Regions from separate parts of the Pseudomonas sp. S2_B10 genome, predicted to be linked through region 3. Evidence: predicted binding sites of a transcription regulator. Region 3 holds the regulator's gene; each other region holds the start of a gene.
The links. The regulator FliA, encoded in region 3, starts transcription of late flagellar genes. The targets are predictions, from matches to a motif close to CTAAAGTTTNNNNNNNNNNNGCCGNTAA.
Positions count from the first base shown of each region.

Region 1 (4,129 bases), 2.7 Mb from region 3:
TTCTATGTGTCGCTGTACCGTATGCACCAGATGGCGCTGTACGGGCCGTTCCGCACGGCGATGTTGATGCTGGGCAGCAAGATTGGTCGTGGCACCGAACCGCGTCTGAAACTGCACTAGGGCCAACATCTGTGGGAGCTGGCTTGCCAGCGATGGCGCCGGGTCAGTTGATATTTCTGTCGCCTGACCCACCGCTATCGCGGGCAAGCCCGGCTCCCACAGGTTTTCGTGCTGCTCGAAGATCCGGCGCATTCGCGAGCAGCCTCGCTCCCACCTTTGATCTTTATTCCAAGCCCCGCATCGCGCGGGGCTTTTTATTGGCTGTCGATCAGAGCTGGAAGCGTCGCACCATGCCCTGTAGCGCATTGGCCAGTTGCGACAGCTCATGGCTCGACGCGCTTGTCTGATCAGCACCCGCAGCCGAACGCACCGACAGGTCGCGAATGTTCACCAGATTGCGATCCACTTCCCGCGCCACTTGCGCCTGCTCCTCGGCGGCGCTGGCGATCACGAGGTTGCGCTCGTGAATCTCGTGCACCGACGCCGTGATCGTCACCAACGCCTCACCTGCCCGCTCTGCGAGCACCAGCGTACTCGCCGCACGAGATGCGCTGGCCTGCATTGACTCCAGCGCCTGGCTCGAACCGCTGCGCATGCCTTGCACCATCTGTTCGATTTCCTGCGTCGATTGCTGGGTGCGATACGCCAGCGCGCGCACCTCATCGGCTACCACCGCAAAGCCGCGACCGCTTTCGCCCGCACGTGCTGCCTCGATGGCAGCGTTGAGCGCCAGCAGATTGGTCTGCTCAGCGATTGCGCGAATCACGTCCAGAACCTTGCCGATGTCTTGCGATTGATTGGCCAGCGACTGCACCAGTTCGCCGGTGTTCTGTACATCACTGGCCAGGGCGTTGATCGCACTGGCGGTTTCGCTGACGCGCTCCTGGCCCAATTGCGCTGATTGACTGGACTGGCGCGTGGCATCGGACGTCGACACCGCGTTGCGCGCGACCTCCTCCACCGCAGCGGTCATCTCGTTGACCGCAGTGGCAGCTTGTTCGATTTCGTTGTTCTGCTCTTGCAGGCCTTGGGTGCTGTCGACGGTGACGGCGCTCAGTTCGTCAGCGGCGGTGGCCAGTTGTGTGGCTGAGCCGCTGATACCTTGCAGCGTCTCGCGCAGGTTCTGTTGCATCGTCGCCAAGGCCTTGAGCAAGCGGCTGACTTCGTCGTTGCCATGGGTTTCGATCGGTCGGGTGAGATCGCCCTTGGCGACACTTTCAGCGGCATCCACAGCGCTGCTCAGCGGGCGCACGATACTGCGCGTAAGCAACATCGCCAGCGCCACAGTGGCCAGCGCTGCCAGACCAATGAACAGGCTGACGATGGTCCGCGAGGTTTCATAATGCGCGGCGGACTTCTCGCTTTCGGCGGCGACCTGGCGGGCGAACAGATCGGCGAGATCGTTGAGTTGCTTGCCGGAGCCGTCGACCACGGTCTTCATGTCAACCAGCAACAATTTGGTCAACTCGTCACGCTTGCCTTGCTCGGCGAGGGTGAATGACTGGGCGATGCCGGTGCGATAGGCGGCGAAGGTTTTCTTGAACTGGTCATACAGCTGCTGACCTTCGGCAGTGTCGACCAGTTTGTCGTAGGCGGCGATCTTCTCGCTCAGTTCCTTGTCGCGCGTGTCCATCTGGCCGCGATAGGTGGCGATATTGGCCGGATCCTGATCGAGCGCCATGCGCAGGGAGATGGTACGGATGCGCAACATCAGCTCGCGGATCTCGTCGCCGCCACGAATGCTCGGCAACCAGCGGTTCTCCACCGCCACCTCACTGTCGCGAATGCTCGACATCTGCCCCAGCGCAAACACGCCGAGCAAGGCCACCAACACCGCGATCAGGGCAAATCCCAGGGCAGCCCGGGGAGCAATATTCAACTGACGAAGCAACATGACGAACGCCCTTATTCTTGTAATGGCCAGATCAAGGGGCGAAGCGTTGGCAGTCCCCTCGTGTTAGCGGGCTATCGGCAGGTTGTATGACGACTTGAAGGGATTCAGCTTTCGGCAGGCAAAAAAAATCCCCGTATCTTTCGATACGAGGATTTTCAATATGGTCGGGGTAAGGGGATTCGAACTCCTGACATCCTGCTCCCAAAGCAGGCGCGCTACCGGACTGCGCTATACCCCGGTAAAAAAAAGGCGACCTTTCAAAGATCGCCTTCTTCGATCAGCGCTTTTGGCCTCTGATCTTAAGATTCGATCCCAGCGCAAACTGGTTTCAAAAATGGTGGGTCGTGTGGGATTCGAACCTACGACCAATTGGTTAAAAGCCAACTGCTCTACCAACTGAGCTAACGACCCAAATATGGTCGGGGTAAGGGGATTCGAACTCCTGACATCCTGCTCCCAAAGCAGGCGCGCTACCGGACTGCGCTATACCCCGGTTTGAAATTGGCTCCGTGACCAGGACTCGAACCTGGGACCCAATGATTAACAGTCATTTGCTCTACCGACTGAGCTATCACGGAACTACATATTTCAATTTACAACGGTGAAGCTTTGTTGCATCTCGCCACCCGTTCGCATCGCTGCGTTCGTGTGTCTGAGGCGCGCTATTCTACAACCTAGAACACCTCTGTCAACCCCCTAAATTGCTTTCAAGTTAATGATTTGCAACTTATTTCAGATTCCAACCCGGTGGGTTGAAACGCTGCCGGTGACTGACTGCGGGGCGCACTTTACAAGCCTTTTCCTTTGAGTTCAACAGCCTGGCGAAAAAAAGGCCTCGCAATGCGAGGCCTTCCCGGTTTCATTGCCGCTGAGGCTTAGCCGAAAACGATTTCGTCGTTCTCGACCTTGCCGGTGGCGGTGTCGCCCGGCATGAAATGACCCGACAGGATCAACTGCGCCAGCGGGTTTTCGATCCAGCGCTGGATCGCCCGTTTCAAAGGACGTGCGCCATACACCGGGTCGTAACCGACGGCGATCAGCTTGTCCATCGCCTCCGGGCTCAGCTCCAGCTTCAGCTCGCGCTCCGCCAGGCGGCTGCGCAGGCGGCCCAACTGGATCTCGGTAATGCCGGCGATCTGATCCCGCGCCAGCGGCTCGAAGATCACCACTTCGTCAACGCGGTTGATGAACTCAGGACGGAAGTGCGAGGTCAGCGCGTCCATCACAGCAGCACGCTGCGCCTCACGATCACCGACCAGTTCCTGGATCTGCATCGACCCGAGGTTGGACGTCATCACGATCACCGTGTTGCGGAAGTCCACCGTACGCCCGTGACTGTCGGTCAGACGGCCATCCTCAAGCACTTGCAGGAGGATGTTGAACACATCCGGGTGCGCCTTCTCGACTTCGTCCATGAGGATCACCGAGTACGGCTTGCGACGCACCGCTTCGGTCAGGTAACCGCCCTCTTCATAGCCGACGTAGCCTGGTGGCGCACCGATCAGACGAGCCACGGAATGTTTCTCCATGAACTCGGACATGTCGATCCGCACCATCGCCTCTTCAGTATCGAAAAGGAATTCGGCCAGCGCCTTGCACAGCTCGGTTTTACCGACACCGGTCGGGCCGAGGAACATGAACGAGCCGCTCGGACGATTCGGGTCGGACAGTCCGGCGCGGGAACGCCGCACGGCATTGGCCACAGCCACGACCGCTTCTTCCTGACCGATTACCCGTTTGTGCAACAGGCTCTCCATTTTCATCAGCTTGTCGCGCTCGCCTTCGAGCATTTTCGACACCGGGATGCCGGTCCACTTCGACACGACTTCGGCAATCTCTTCTTCAGTCACCTTGCTGCGCAGCAACTGGTTTTCGCTCTTGCCGTGCTGGTCGACCATCTGCAGGCTGCGTTCCAGATCGGGGATCACCCCGTATTGCAACTCGGCCATGCGATTCAGGTCGCCTTTACGGCGCGCGGCTTCCAGTTCCTGGCGCGACTGTTCGATCTTCTGCTGAATCTGCGCAGAACCCTGCACCTCGGCTTTCTCCGAGTTCCAGATTTCCTCCAGATCGGAATACTCACGCTCGTGACGCTCGATTTCTTCCTGGAGTTTTTCCAGGCGTTTCTTCGCCGCGTCGTCGCTTTCTTTCTTCAGCGCCTGGGATTCCACCTTC
Region 1 is NZ_CP162768.1:2,014,030-2,018,158, forward strand. Features, by position in the region: gene AB4O45_RS08940 (NAD(P)/FAD-dependent oxidoreductase) at 1-120, shown strand, start outside; gene AB4O45_RS08945 (methyl-accepting chemotaxis protein) at 329-1,954, opposite strand; tRNA gene AB4O45_RS08950 (tRNA-Pro) at 2,116-2,192, opposite strand; tRNA gene AB4O45_RS08955 (tRNA-Lys) at 2,290-2,365, opposite strand; tRNA gene AB4O45_RS08960 (tRNA-Pro) at 2,371-2,447, opposite strand; tRNA gene AB4O45_RS08965 (tRNA-Asn) at 2,457-2,532, opposite strand; gene clpB (ATP-dependent chaperone ClpB) at 2,830-4,129, opposite strand, start outside.
Region 1: AB4O45_RS08945 (methyl-accepting chemotaxis protein) is a predicted target of FliA. The motif match lies at 2,026-2,053, and genes of this name have one in related genera.

Region 2 (4,129 bases), 1.2 Mb from region 3:
CCGCTCGCGCAACTCGTGAGCCGGCACCGGCTGTTTGTCCGCCGGCAACGCATTCGGATCAACCGGGGCTGCCGGAGCAGCACCGTTCTGCCCCTGATCCGCCGGTTTCGCTGCCTCAGGCCCCTGCGCACCTTCGATGGCGGCCTGGGCTTTCTTGGTCAGCACGACAATATCGATCCGGCGGTTGACCGGGTTGAACGGGTTTTCCCGATCGAACAACGCCGACGAGGCATAACCGACCACCCGCGCCACCTGCGCATCCGGATAGCTGCCCGCGACCAGGGCACGGCGAGCCGCGTTGGCGCGGTTGGCCGAAAGCTCCCAGTTGCCGTAATCGCCAGTGCCAATGTACGGCTTGGCGTCGGTGTGGCCGCTGATACTGATCTTGTTCGGCACCGCTTTGATGGTGTCGGCCATGGCCAGCAGGATGTCCTCGAAGTACGGTTTCAGGCGTGCGGAACCTGAGTCGAACATCGGCCGGTTCTCGGCGTCCATGATCTGGATGCGCAAGCCGTTCGGCGTGATTTCGAAGAGGATCTGATCCTTGAACTTCTGCAGTTGCGGGTTCTCGTCGACCTTGTTCTGCAGTTCTTGCAGGAGCAGTTCGAGACGCTCCTTCTCGACCTGCTCGGCCATGCCTTCAACCTGATCGGTGTCGACCGTAACCTTGTCCGGTTGCGGTTGCGACTTCACTTCCGGGTTGAGGGTGTTTTCCGGCGCCAGGGTCGGCGTGCCACCCAAGTCGATGATGTACGGCGTGCCGCTTTCGGAGAAGCCGACCGGGTCCTTGAAATAACCGGCGATGGCGATCTTCTGTTCCGGCGTAGCGGTGGACAGCAGCCACAGCACGAGGAAGAACGCCATCATCGCCGTGGCAAAGTCGGCGAAGGCGATTTTCCACGCCCCGCCGTGGTGCCCGGCGGCAATGCGCTTGACGCGCTTGACGATGATCGGCTGATTATTTTCCATGACTTAGCGACCGCGAACCGCTTGTTCCAGCTCGGCGAAGCTTGGACGGTGCGCCGGGTACAGAACCTTGCGCCCGAACTCGACCGCCAGCGACGGCGGCATGCCGGACGCCGAAGCCACCAGCGAGGCCTTGATGGCTTCGTAGACGTTGAGCTCTTCCTTGGCATCGTGGGCCAGGGAATGCGCCAGCGGACCGAAGAAACCGTATGCCGCGAGAATACCGAAGAAGGTACCGACCAGTGCCGCACCCACGTGCAGACCGATCGACGCCTGGTCGCCCTCGCCCAGCGAGGCCATGGTCACCACGATACCGAGTACCGCCGCAACGATACCGAAACCGGGCATGCCGTCGGCGATGCCGTTGACTGCGTGCGATGGGTGCTCGAGGTCTTCCTTGAGGCTGTACAGTTCCATGTCGAACAGGCCTTCCAGTTCGTGCGGAGCCATGTTGCCGGAGGACATGATGCGCAGGTAATCGCAGACGAACGCGGTCATGCGTTCATCCTTGAGCACCGCCGGGTACTTGGCGAAGATCGGGCTCGCGGCGGCATCTTCGATGTCGCCTTCGATCGCCATCATGCCTTCACGGCGGCTCTTGTTGAGGATTTCGTAGATCAGCCCGAGCACTTCCAGGTAGAAGGTGTGGGTGAAGCGCGAACCGAACATGCTCAGGGATTTCTTGAGCACGTGCATCGTCATGTAACCGGGGTTGGCCTGGAGAAATGCGCCGAGGGCCGCACCGCCGATGATCATCACCTCGAAAGGCTGGATCAGAGCGGCAATCTTGCCGTGGGAGAGCACGTATCCGCCGAGCACGCTCGCGAATACGACGATGATGCCGATAATTTTAGCCATAGGTAGAAGGTACTTGTTTAAGTCGGGTTCAAGGTCATATTCGGAAGTTAAAAAATCTCTTCTTCTACTTATCGGCAAAACTGCGCCAGACTATAGCCAGTTCAGGCGAAAAGCCAATTTAGCCCATGCCGGGCGCGTCTACAGTCAGTGAAGATCTCGTCCAGACATGGCTAATGAAACGAACATTCCATCGGTAATACCGACCACGCTCCAGGCTTGGGTCAAGCTGCTCGACAGCGTCCGCCTGCCCGTACCACAAGAGGCTCACGACAAAGTCTGCCGGGCGATCCGCGACAATCGCAGCTCGCTGCGCGACATCGCCGATCTGATGCAGGACAGCCCGGCGCTGGCCTTGAGCGTCATCCGTGAGGCGAATCGTCACACCCACGGCACCATGGCCGCGCCGGCGGAAAATCTTGAGGTGGCAATCAATCGCCTGGGCCTTGCCCGCACCGAAGAATTGCTCGCGCGCCTGCCCGCCGAACCGCACCGGCAAATCCCCAAGGCTTTGCGCCAATTGCAACTGATCAGCCAACACGCGACACAACAGGCCAACGGTTTTTTTGCCAGTCGCCTCGCGCGGCTGTGGCAGGACATTCATTGGGGCAGCTTGCTGTTTTTGTCGCCGCTGTGGCCCTTGGCACTGACGTATCCGCAGTTGCTCGAAGAGTGGGAACTGCGGGTGATCCACAAGGGCGAGTCGGCACGTGTGGTCGAAAAGCAATTGTTCGGCGTGCGCCTGTTGAAGATCGCCGAGGCACTGGTCCAGGCCTGGCATCTGCCGATCTGGGTCGAGCAAGGCTACAAATTGCTGCTCAGCGAACAACGCGAACTGGTCAAAGTGCTGCGCATCGCCCGCGACAGTGAACACCCGCTGCGCCAGCAGAATCGCCTCGACGATGACCCGACATTGCGCCGCTGGCTCAACCAGCCGGCGAATACCGTGCTGCTGGCCAATGGGCTGGCGCTGTCGGCGCAACAGGCCTGGGACAGTCCGCACAGCAAGCGCTGGCAGTACCTGACCAGCCTCTATCTGCAGATTTCCATGGACGAAGTGCAGCAACAGTTGCACCAGCAAGCGGCGAACAGCGCGCGTCAGCATGCGATGCCCGATTTGTGGCACCCGGCGGTTTCGCTGATCTGGCCGTGGGGCACTCGTCGCTTGCCGGCCGGCATGCTCCCGGCAGCAGCGCCGAATGCGGATGACTTGGGCCAGTGGCGTCGGCAATGCGCCGAACTGCTCGCCGAACCCAGCCGCTTCACCAATGCCATGAGCCTGACCGTCGCCGCCCGCGAGGCACTGGTGGCCAGCGGCATGCGCCGGGTGATGATTCTGATGGCCGACCGCACGCACTCGACCCTGCGCGTACACCAGACCGCCGGTTTGCCGAAGGATGCGGCGGCGCTGAGTTTTGTCGTCAGCCAGAGCAAAGTCCTGCAACGCCTGCTCGCTCAGCAGGCACAGGTGCGGATCACGCCGGAGAACAACGCACAATTCTCGGCCTTGTTACCGGCGAGCCTGCGCACGCTGTTTCGTGGCGAACATCTGTTTCTGCGTTCATTGGTCAACAATGGTCGGGTGATCATGATCGTCGTTGCCGATCAGGGCGGCGGCCCCTTCGCCGACATCACTGTGCAAGCCTTCGGCAAAACCGCGCAGTGCATCGAAAAAGCCCTGCACAGCTTTAGCAGCCGTGGCCAATGAGCCTGCGCTACAATCCTCCCCTTTGTGCTCTGGAGACCTCACATGTCTGACTTCTCTGGCTTGCCGCTTGTCATCGAGCCGAGCGACCTGCTGCCGCGTCTGGAGTCCCCGGAACTGATCCTGGTGGACCTGACCAGCCCTGCCCGGTATGCCGAAGGTCACTTGCCCGGCGCACGTTTTGTCGACCCGAAACGCACCCAGCTCGGCCAGCCACCGGCCCCCGGGCTGATGCCGGCGAAGGCCGATCTGGAAGCGTTGTTTGGTGAGCTCGGTCATCGCAAAGACGCGGTCTACGTGGTGTATGACGATGAGGGCGGCGGCTGGGCCGGGCGTTTCATCTGGCTGCTCGATGTCATTGGCCACGACAAGTACCACTATATAGACGGTGGTCTTCCGGCCTGGCTGGCGGACGGCATGCCCATGTCGATTCAAGTGCCGGCCGCCGTCGGTGGCCCAGTGTCGCTGACCCTGCACGACGAACCGACCGCCACCCGCGAATACCTGCAAAGCCGTCTCGGCGCCGCCGATCTGGCGATCTGGGACGCGCGTGGGCCGCTGGAATATTCCGGCGAGAAAGTCCTCGCCGCCAAGGGTGGCCAC
Region 2 is NZ_CP162768.1:3,536,767-3,540,895, reverse strand. Features, by position in the region: gene motB (flagellar motor protein MotB) at 1-969, opposite strand, end outside; gene motA (flagellar motor stator protein MotA) at 973-1,824, opposite strand; gene AB4O45_RS15840 (HDOD domain-containing protein) at 1,991-3,529, shown strand; gene rhdA (thiosulfate sulfurtransferase) at 3,572-4,129, shown strand, end outside.
Region 2: motA (flagellar motor stator protein MotA) is a predicted target of FliA. The motif match lies at 1,893-1,920, and genes of this name have one in related genera.

Region 3 (4,129 bases):
CTGCTGCCGAACCGCTGAGCGAGCCGACCTACGCCGCACCGACGCGCCCGGCCGCAGCGCCTGCGCAGGCCTCGGCGGGTGTCGATCCGCGTGCGCTGGATTCGATGCGTTTTGAATTGAACAGCCTGCGCGAGCTGATGGAAGTTCAGCTCGGCACCCTGGCCTGGAATCAGCTGCAAGGCAGCCGTCCGGCCCAGGCCAATCTGTATCGCCGTCTGCAGCGCATCGGCCTGTCCGGCCCGCTGTCGCGCGATCTGCTGGCGATGATCACCGATATCGAAGAACCCCGTCAGGCCTGGCGCATGCTGCTGGCGCACCTGGCGCGGATGATTGCCGTACCGGAAGTCGAGCCGCTGGAAGAGGGCGGTGTGATTGCCATGGTCGGCCCCGCCGGCATGGGCAAGACCACCACGCTGGCCAAGCTCGCCGCGCGTTACGTGCTCAAGTACGGCGCGCAGAACGTCGCACTGGTGAGCATGGACAGCTTCCGCATCGGCGCGCAGGAACAACTGAAAACCCTCGGACGCATCCTCAACGTGCCGGTAACGCACGTCGATCCAGGTCAGTCGCTGGTGCAGGCATTGGATCCACTGCTACGCAAACGCGTGGTTTTGATCGATACTGCCGGCCTGCAAGCCAGTGATCCGGCGTTGCGCATGCAGCTTGAGAGCCTGGCCGGGCGTGGCATTCGCTCAAAAAATTATCTGGTCCTGGCAACCACCAGCCAGAAACAGGTTCTAACCGCCGCTTACCACAGTTACAAGCGTTGCGGGCTGGCCGGCTGCATCCTGACTAAACTGGATGAAACGGCCAGTCTCGGCGAAGTGTTGAGCCTGGCGATCAGTCATGAATTGCCGGTCGCGTATCTGACCGATGGCCCACGGATTCCGGATGATTTGCATCTGCCGCGCCGTCATCAACTGGTCACCCGCTCCGTCAGCGTGCAAATGCAGGAAGAACCCAGCGAAGAAGCCATGGCTGACATGTTCGCTGATATCTATCACAGCCCGACCAAGCAGGTTGGCTGAGGTAATCATGAACAGTTTTTGTACCTACATCGATGGTCTGCCACGCATTGTTCCGATCAGGAACGCGCAGCCAGTAATGTGGCCTCCGTCTATGCAAGACAAGGTAAAGAAATAACATGGGCAGCATGCATCCCGTACAGGTGATCGCGGTGACCGGCGGCAAAGGTGGCGTCGGCAAGACTAACGTGTCAGTGAACTTGTCGCTGGCGCTGGCAGAGCTTGGCCGTCGGGTCATGCTGCTGGACGCCGACCTGGGCCTGGCGAACGTCGACGTTCTGCTGGGGCTGACACCCAAGCGCACACTGGCCGACGTCATCGAAGGCCGTTGCGAACTGCGCGACGTGCTGTTGCAAGGCCCGGGCGGGATTCGCATCGTGCCGGCGGCCTCCGGCACGCAGAGCATGGTGCACCTGAGCCCGGCGCAGCACGCCGGCCTGATCCAGGCGTTCAGCGACATCGGCGACAATCTCGACGTGCTGGTGATCGACACCGCTGCGGGTATTGGTGACTCGGTAGTCAGTTTCGTTCGTGCCGCCCAGGAAGTGTTGCTGGTGGTCTGCGACGAGCCGACTTCGATCACCGATGCTTACGCGCTGATCAAGTTGCTCAACCGCGATTACGGCATGAACCGCTTCCGCGTGCTGGCCAACATGGCGCAGAGCCCGCAGGAAGGGCGCAACCTGTTCGCCAAGTTGACCAAGGTCACGGATCGCTTCCTCGACGTCGCCCTACAATACGTCGGCGCCGTGCCGTACGACGAAAGCGTGCGCAAGGCAGTGCAGAAGCAGCGCGCCGTCTACGAAGCCTTTCCCCGTTCCAAGTGCGCGCTGGCCTTCAAGGCCATCGCCCAGAAGGTCGACACCTGGCCGCTGCCGGCCAACCCGCGCGGGCATCTGGAATTTTTCGTCGAGCGTCTCGTGCAGCAAACCGCAGGGCCTGTGATATGACCGCCAGTGGCATGAATCTTTACAAAAAGTCGGCGCGTGACGCGCAATACGAATTGATCGAGCGTTACGCGCCACTGGTCAAGCGCATTGCCTATCACTTGCTGGCGCGCCTGCCGGCCAGCGTGCAGGTCGAAGACCTGATCCAGGCCGGGATGATCGGTTTGCTGGAAGTCTCGACTAAATACGACGCCAGCAAAGGCGCCAGTTTCGAAACGTACGCGGGCATTCGAATCCGCGGCGCGATGCTCGATGAAGTGCGCAAAGGGGATTGGGCACCACGCTCGGTTCACCGTAATACCAGGATGGTCAGCGACGCGATTCGCTCGATTGAAGCTAAAACCGGCCGTGACGCTAAAGATCACGAGGTTGCGGCCGAACTCCAATTGAGTCTCGACGATTACTACGGGATTCTGAATGACACCTTGGGCAGTCGCCTGTTCAGTTTCGACGACCTGTTGCAGGACGGCGAACACGAAGGGCTGCACGAGGATGGCGCCAGTGCTCATATGGAGCCGTCACGCGATCTGGAAGATGAACGCTTCCAGGCGGCGCTGGCGGACGCGATTGCCAATTTGCCGGAGCGTGAGCGACTGGTGTTGGCGCTGTACTACGACGAAGAGCTGAACCTCAAGGAGATCGGTGAAGTCCTTGGCGTCAGTGAATCGCGGGTCAGCCAGTTACACAGCCAGTGCGCGGCCCGTCTGCGGGGGCGTTTGGGGGAGTGGCGAGCGCGCTGAAGGCAGTGTGGGGACACTGCGAAACGAGGCTGGTGCGGTGATGAACGGCGCCGGTCTCGATCCGTTGTGCTCCAGACAAACTTTAAGTGCTGCGCCGATTGATTGAAGTGGCGCGTCCAGGTGCTGGGCGCGTTTAAGACTGCTTGGAGGTCGAATTGAACAAAGACATGAAAATCCTCATCGTTGATGACTTCTCAACGATGCGGCGGATCATCAAGAACCTGCTGCGCGATCTTGGGTTCACCAACACCGTCGAGGCCGACGATGGCACCACTGCCATTCCGGTGCTCAACAGCGGCAGCATCGACTTTCTGGTAACGGACTGGAACATGCCGGGCATGACCGGTATCGACCTGCTGCGTCACGTGCGCGCCGATGAAAAACTCAAGCACCTCCCGGTGTTGATGGTGACTGCTGAAGCCAAGCGCGAGCAGATCATCGAGGCCGCTCAGGCCGGTGTGAACGGTTACGTAGTCAAACCTTTCACGGCTCAAGCGTTGAAAGACAAAATCGAGAAGATTTTCGAACGCATCGGCTGATGAATGCGCGGGGGAGCTATGGAGCATAACGAATCATCACAGGGCGATTTCGAATCGACCTTGAAAAAACACGCGGTCGAACTGGTCGAGAGCCTTGAAAAAGGCAAGTTCGGCGACGCGGTGCAACTGATCCATGAGCTCAATCAGACCCGTGACCGCGGCCTGTATCAGGAAGTGGGCAAGCTCACACGTGAACTGCACAGTGCGATCGTCAATTTCCAGATCGATCCGCACATGCCGCAGGCCGAGGAAGTGTCGCAAATCACCGACGCCACCGAACGCCTGGGCTATGTGGTCAAGCTGACGGAAGCCGCGGCCAACCGCACCATGGATCTGGTGGAAAGCGCCACGCCGGTGGTCAACAGTCTCGCTGATGAAGCGCAGACGTTGAGCGCCGATTGGGGCCGCTTCATGCGTCGCGAGGTCGGGGCTGAAGAGTTCCGCGAACTGGCGCGCCGGGTCGACGGTTTTCTGTCACGCAGCAGCACGGACAACCGTGCGGTGTCGAGCAACCTCAACGACATCCTGCTGGCTCAGGATTACCAGGACCTCACAGGTCAAGTGATCAAGCGTGTGACCCAACTGGTCACCGAAGTCGAAAGCAATCTGCTCAAACTCGTGCTCATGGCCAGTCAGGTCGACCGCTTTGCGGGCATCGAACATGACCGCGCCGCAATGCTTGCTGAAAAAGATCCACAAAAACATCTCTCGCAGGGTGAAGGTCCGCAGATTCATGCCGATAAACGAGAAGACGTTGTGTCCGGTCAGGACGATGTGGACGATTTGTTATCCAGCCTTGGATTCTAGAGTTTCGGAATTCGGGTTTTTTGGGTTTTTAGACCTGTAGGAGCACCCCATTAATGAGCTTCGGCGCCGAT
Region 3 is NZ_CP162768.1:4,690,566-4,694,694, forward strand. Features, by position in the region: gene flhF (flagellar biosynthesis protein FlhF) at 1-1,028, shown strand, start outside; gene fleN (flagellar synthesis regulator FleN) at 1,145-1,975, shown strand; gene fliA (RNA polymerase sigma factor FliA) at 1,972-2,712, shown strand; gene AB4O45_RS20970 (chemotaxis response regulator CheY) at 2,880-3,251, shown strand; gene AB4O45_RS20975 (protein phosphatase CheZ) at 3,270-4,058, shown strand; gene AB4O45_RS20980 (chemotaxis protein CheA) at 4,112-4,129, shown strand, end outside.

Region 4 (4,129 bases), 3.0 Mb from region 3:
ACTTGCGGCCCTTGTTGGCAGCAATGCGCATGCGCAGCGCGTTGAGCTTGATGAAGCCCGCCGCATCGGCTTGGTTGTAAGCGCCGCCATCTTCTTCGAAGGTGGCGATGTTGGCGTCGAACAGCGAATCGTCGGACTTGCGGCCGGTGACGATGACGTTGCCCTTGTACAGCTTCAGGCGCACTACGCCGTTCACGTTGACCTGCGAAGCGTCGATCATCTGTTGCAGCATCAGACGCTCAGGGCTCCACCAGTAGCCGGTGTAGATCAGGCTGGCGTACTTGGGCATCAGCTCGTCTTTGAGGTGAGCGACTTCGCGGTCCAGAGTGATCGATTCGATGGCGCGGTGAGCGCGCAGCATGATGGTGCCACCCGGGGTCTCGTAGCAGCCACGGGACTTCATGCCGACGTAACGGTTTTCGACGATGTCGAGACGACCGATGCCGTGCTCGCCGCCGATCTTGTTCAGCGTCGCCAGTACGGTGGCCGGGGTCATTTCGACGCCGTCCAGCGCGACGATGTCGCCGTTGCGGTAAGTCAGTTCCAGGTATTGCGGGGTGTCGGGAGCCTTCTCCGGGGAGACGGTCCAGCGCCACATGTCTTCTTCGTGCTCGGTCCAGGTGTCTTCCAGCACGCCGCCTTCATAGGAGATGTGCAGCAGGTTGGCGTCCATCGAGTACGGAGATTTTTTCTTGCCGTGGCGTTCGATCGGGATCGCGTGCTTCTCGGCGTAGTCCATCAGCTTCTCGCGCGACAGCAGGTCCCACTCGCGCCAAGGGGCGATGACTTTCACGCCTGGCTTGAGCGCGTAGGCGCCCAGTTCGAAGCGCACCTGGTCGTTGCCCTTGCCGGTGGCGCCATGGGAAATGGCGTCGGCGCCGGTTTCGTTGGCGATTTCGATCAGGCGCTTGGCGATCAGCGGACGGGCGATGGAAGTACCCAGCAGGTACTCGCCTTCGTAAACGGTGTTGGCGCGGAACATCGGGAACACGAAATCACGCACGAACTCTTCGCGCAGATCGTCGATGAAGATTTCTTTGACGCCCATGGCCTGAGCCTTGGCGCGGGCCGGCTCGACCTCTTCGCCTTGACCGAGATCGGCGGTGAAAGTCACCACTTCACAGTTATAAGTATCCTGCAGCCACTTGAGGATCACCGAAGTGTCCAGGCCGCCGGAATACGCCAGAACGACCTTGTTTACGTCCGCCATGCCATCACTCCACGGGGTTCTACGGAAAGCCGGGGAGTCTACCGCTCAAACGCGATAATTTACAGAGGCGCGACAGCTTAAGACGACAAAGCGACAGAATCTGTCGAGAGCGCGACGATGACCGGCGAGTCAGGAAGTCGCTGCGGCGGTGGCTGGCGTACTCGCTTGCGGCGCTGGCGCAGGAGCTGTGGTCGGAGCCGCACGCGACAGTTTCACGTTGACCCGACGGTTCTTCGCACGATTGGCCTTGCTGGTGTTCGGCACGATCGGATACTGCTCGCCGTGGAAACGCACGGTGATCTGCGATTCCTGAATGCCGTTGGCCTTGAAGAAATCGACTACCGCCAGCGCGCGGCGGCGCGACAATTCGCGGTTGGTCAGACGATTGCCGCTGTTGTCGGAATGGCCGTCGAGGTCAATGTGGTTCACCGTCGGGTCGGCCTTCATGTATTCGAGCATCACTTGCAGCTTGGCCTTGGCAGCCGGGTCCAGCTCGACGCCCTCGCCGGGAAAGCCGATCTGCGACTGCTTGATCTGGTCGAAATTCTGCGGCAGCAATTTCGCCACGCAGCCTTGATAGTCGTTGAACGCCTTGCTGAACTTGACCGGCAGCAAACGCACTTCCGACACCCGGCCATCGCCAGACGCACGGCGAACTACCGGGCTGCGGCCGTCCAGCAGACCGCTGATCAGCCCACCGGCCTGGGATTGCGAGCTGTTGAACAACACATTGCCGCTGCCCAGCCGTACCGAGCCCAGATTGATGTCGCCGCGCCCCGGCTGCCACGGTGCAGCGGCAGCGAGCAACGTCGCCGAGCCGCCACCAAGCATGGCGTTGTAGGCGTTCAGGCGAAAGATCGCCTGCTCACCGGCCTTGCGCACGAACTCGCCCGAGCCGAAATCAGTGATCGGTTGCGTCAGGCGGCATTCGAACTGGTCGCCGGCGACCGTCCACTCAATGTTCTCCAGACGGGTCTGGTAAGTCAGCGCCATCGCGGGAAGGCTGGCAAACACACTGAGCAGGGCTAAATAACGCTGGCGCACGGGAGGCTCCATTGGCTTGTGAAACACAAACACCGATTCACACAATGTTTACGGCATACCTTCGGGATATCGGACGCTTGTGGCAAAACTTGATAGCGGGTGCCTGCAAGAGTCTTTTCCGGTAGCATTCGCCTCAGTTTGACCCGCCTGGAATCCCCTCATGTCCGACCGCCTGACCCTGCTGCGTCCCGACGACTGGCACATTCATCTTCGCGATGGTGCCGTGTTGACCAATACCGTTGCCGATGTGGCCCGCACCTTCGGGCGCGCGATCATCATGCCGAACCTGGTACCGCCGGTGCGCAACGCCGCTGAAGCCGACGGCTATCGTCAGCGCATTCTCGCTGCCCGCCCGGCCGGCAGTCAGTTCGAGCCGTTGATGGTGCTGTACCTCACCGACCGCACCCAACCGGAAGAAATTCGTCAGGCCAAGGCCAGCGGTTTCGTCTACGCCGCCAAGCTTTACCCGGCCGGCGCGACCACCAATTCCGATTCCGGCGTGACCAGCATCGACAAGATCTTCCCGGCGCTCGAAGCCATGGCCGAAGTCGGCATGCCGCTGTTGATCCACGGTGAAGTCACCCGTGGCGACGTCGATGTGTTCGACCGCGAAAAAATCTTCATCGATGAGCACATGCGCCGCGTGGTCGAGCGCTTCCCGACGCTGAAAGTGGTGTTCGAGCACATCACCACCGGTGACGCCGTGCAATTCGTCAACGAGGCTTCGGCCAACGTCGGCGCGACCATCACCGCGCACCACCTGTTGTACAACCGTAACCACATGCTGGTGGGCGGGATTCGGCCACACTTCTATTGCTTGCCGATCCTCAAGCGCAACACCCATCAGGAAGCCTTGCTCGATGCCGCCACCAGCGGCAGCGCCAAGTTCTTCCTCGGCACCGACTCGGCGCCCCACGCCCTGCACGCCAAGGAAGCCGCCTGCGGTTGCGCCGGTTGCTACACCGCCTACGCCGCCATCGAGATGTATGCCGAAGCGTTTGAACAGCGTAATGCGCTGGACAAGCTCGAAGCCTTCGCCAGCCTCAACGGCCCGCGTTTCTACGGCCTGCCGGCAAACACCGATCGCATCACCCTGGTTCGCGAAGAATGGACCGCCCCAACCAGCCTGCCATTTGGCGAGCTGACCGTTATCCCGCTGCGCGCCGGTGAAAAACTGCGCTGGCGCCTGCTGGAGGAACACGCGTGAGTGAAGAGCATTTCGACGATGAGCTGGACGGTCAAGGTGGTGGCGGCGGTTCCCGTCACCCGATGGCAGCGCGTTTTCGCGGCTACCTGCCGGTTGTCGTCGACGTAGAAACCGGTGGCTTCAACGCAGCCACCGATGCCCTGCTGGAGATTGCCGCGACCACCATCGCCATGGATGAAAAGGGTTTCGTCTACCCGGATCACACCTACTTCTTCCGCGTCGAGCCATTCGAAGGTGCGAACGTTGAAGCGGCAGCGCTGGAGTTCACCGGGATCAAGCTTGATCATCCGCTGCGCATGGCCGTCAGTGAAGAAACCGCGCTGACCGATATTTTCCGTGGCATCCGCAAGGCCCTCAAAGCCAACGGTTGCAAACGGGCGATTCTGGTCGGGCACAACAGCAGCTTCGATCTGGGCTTTCTCAACGCCGCAGTCGCGCGGCTGGACATGAAGCGCAACCCGTTCCACCCGTTCTCCAGTTTCGACACCGCGACCCTGGCGGGTCTGGCGTACGGTCAGACCGTGCTGGCGAAAGCCTGTCAGGCCGCTGGCATCGATTTCGACGGTCGTGAGGCGCACTCGGCGCGCTACGACACCGAAAAGACCGCTGAGCTGTTCTGCGGCATCGTCAATCGCTGGAAACAGATGGGCGGCTGGGAAGACTTCGAC
Region 4 is NZ_CP162768.1:1,674,562-1,678,690, forward strand. Features, by position in the region: gene AB4O45_RS07365 (argininosuccinate synthase) at 1-1,210, opposite strand, end outside; gene AB4O45_RS07370 (flagellar protein MotY) at 1,340-2,254, opposite strand; gene pyrC (dihydroorotase) at 2,415-3,461, shown strand; gene rnt (ribonuclease T) at 3,458-4,129, shown strand, end outside.
Region 4: AB4O45_RS07370 (flagellar protein MotY) is a predicted target of FliA. The motif match lies at 2,321-2,348, and genes of this name have one in related genera.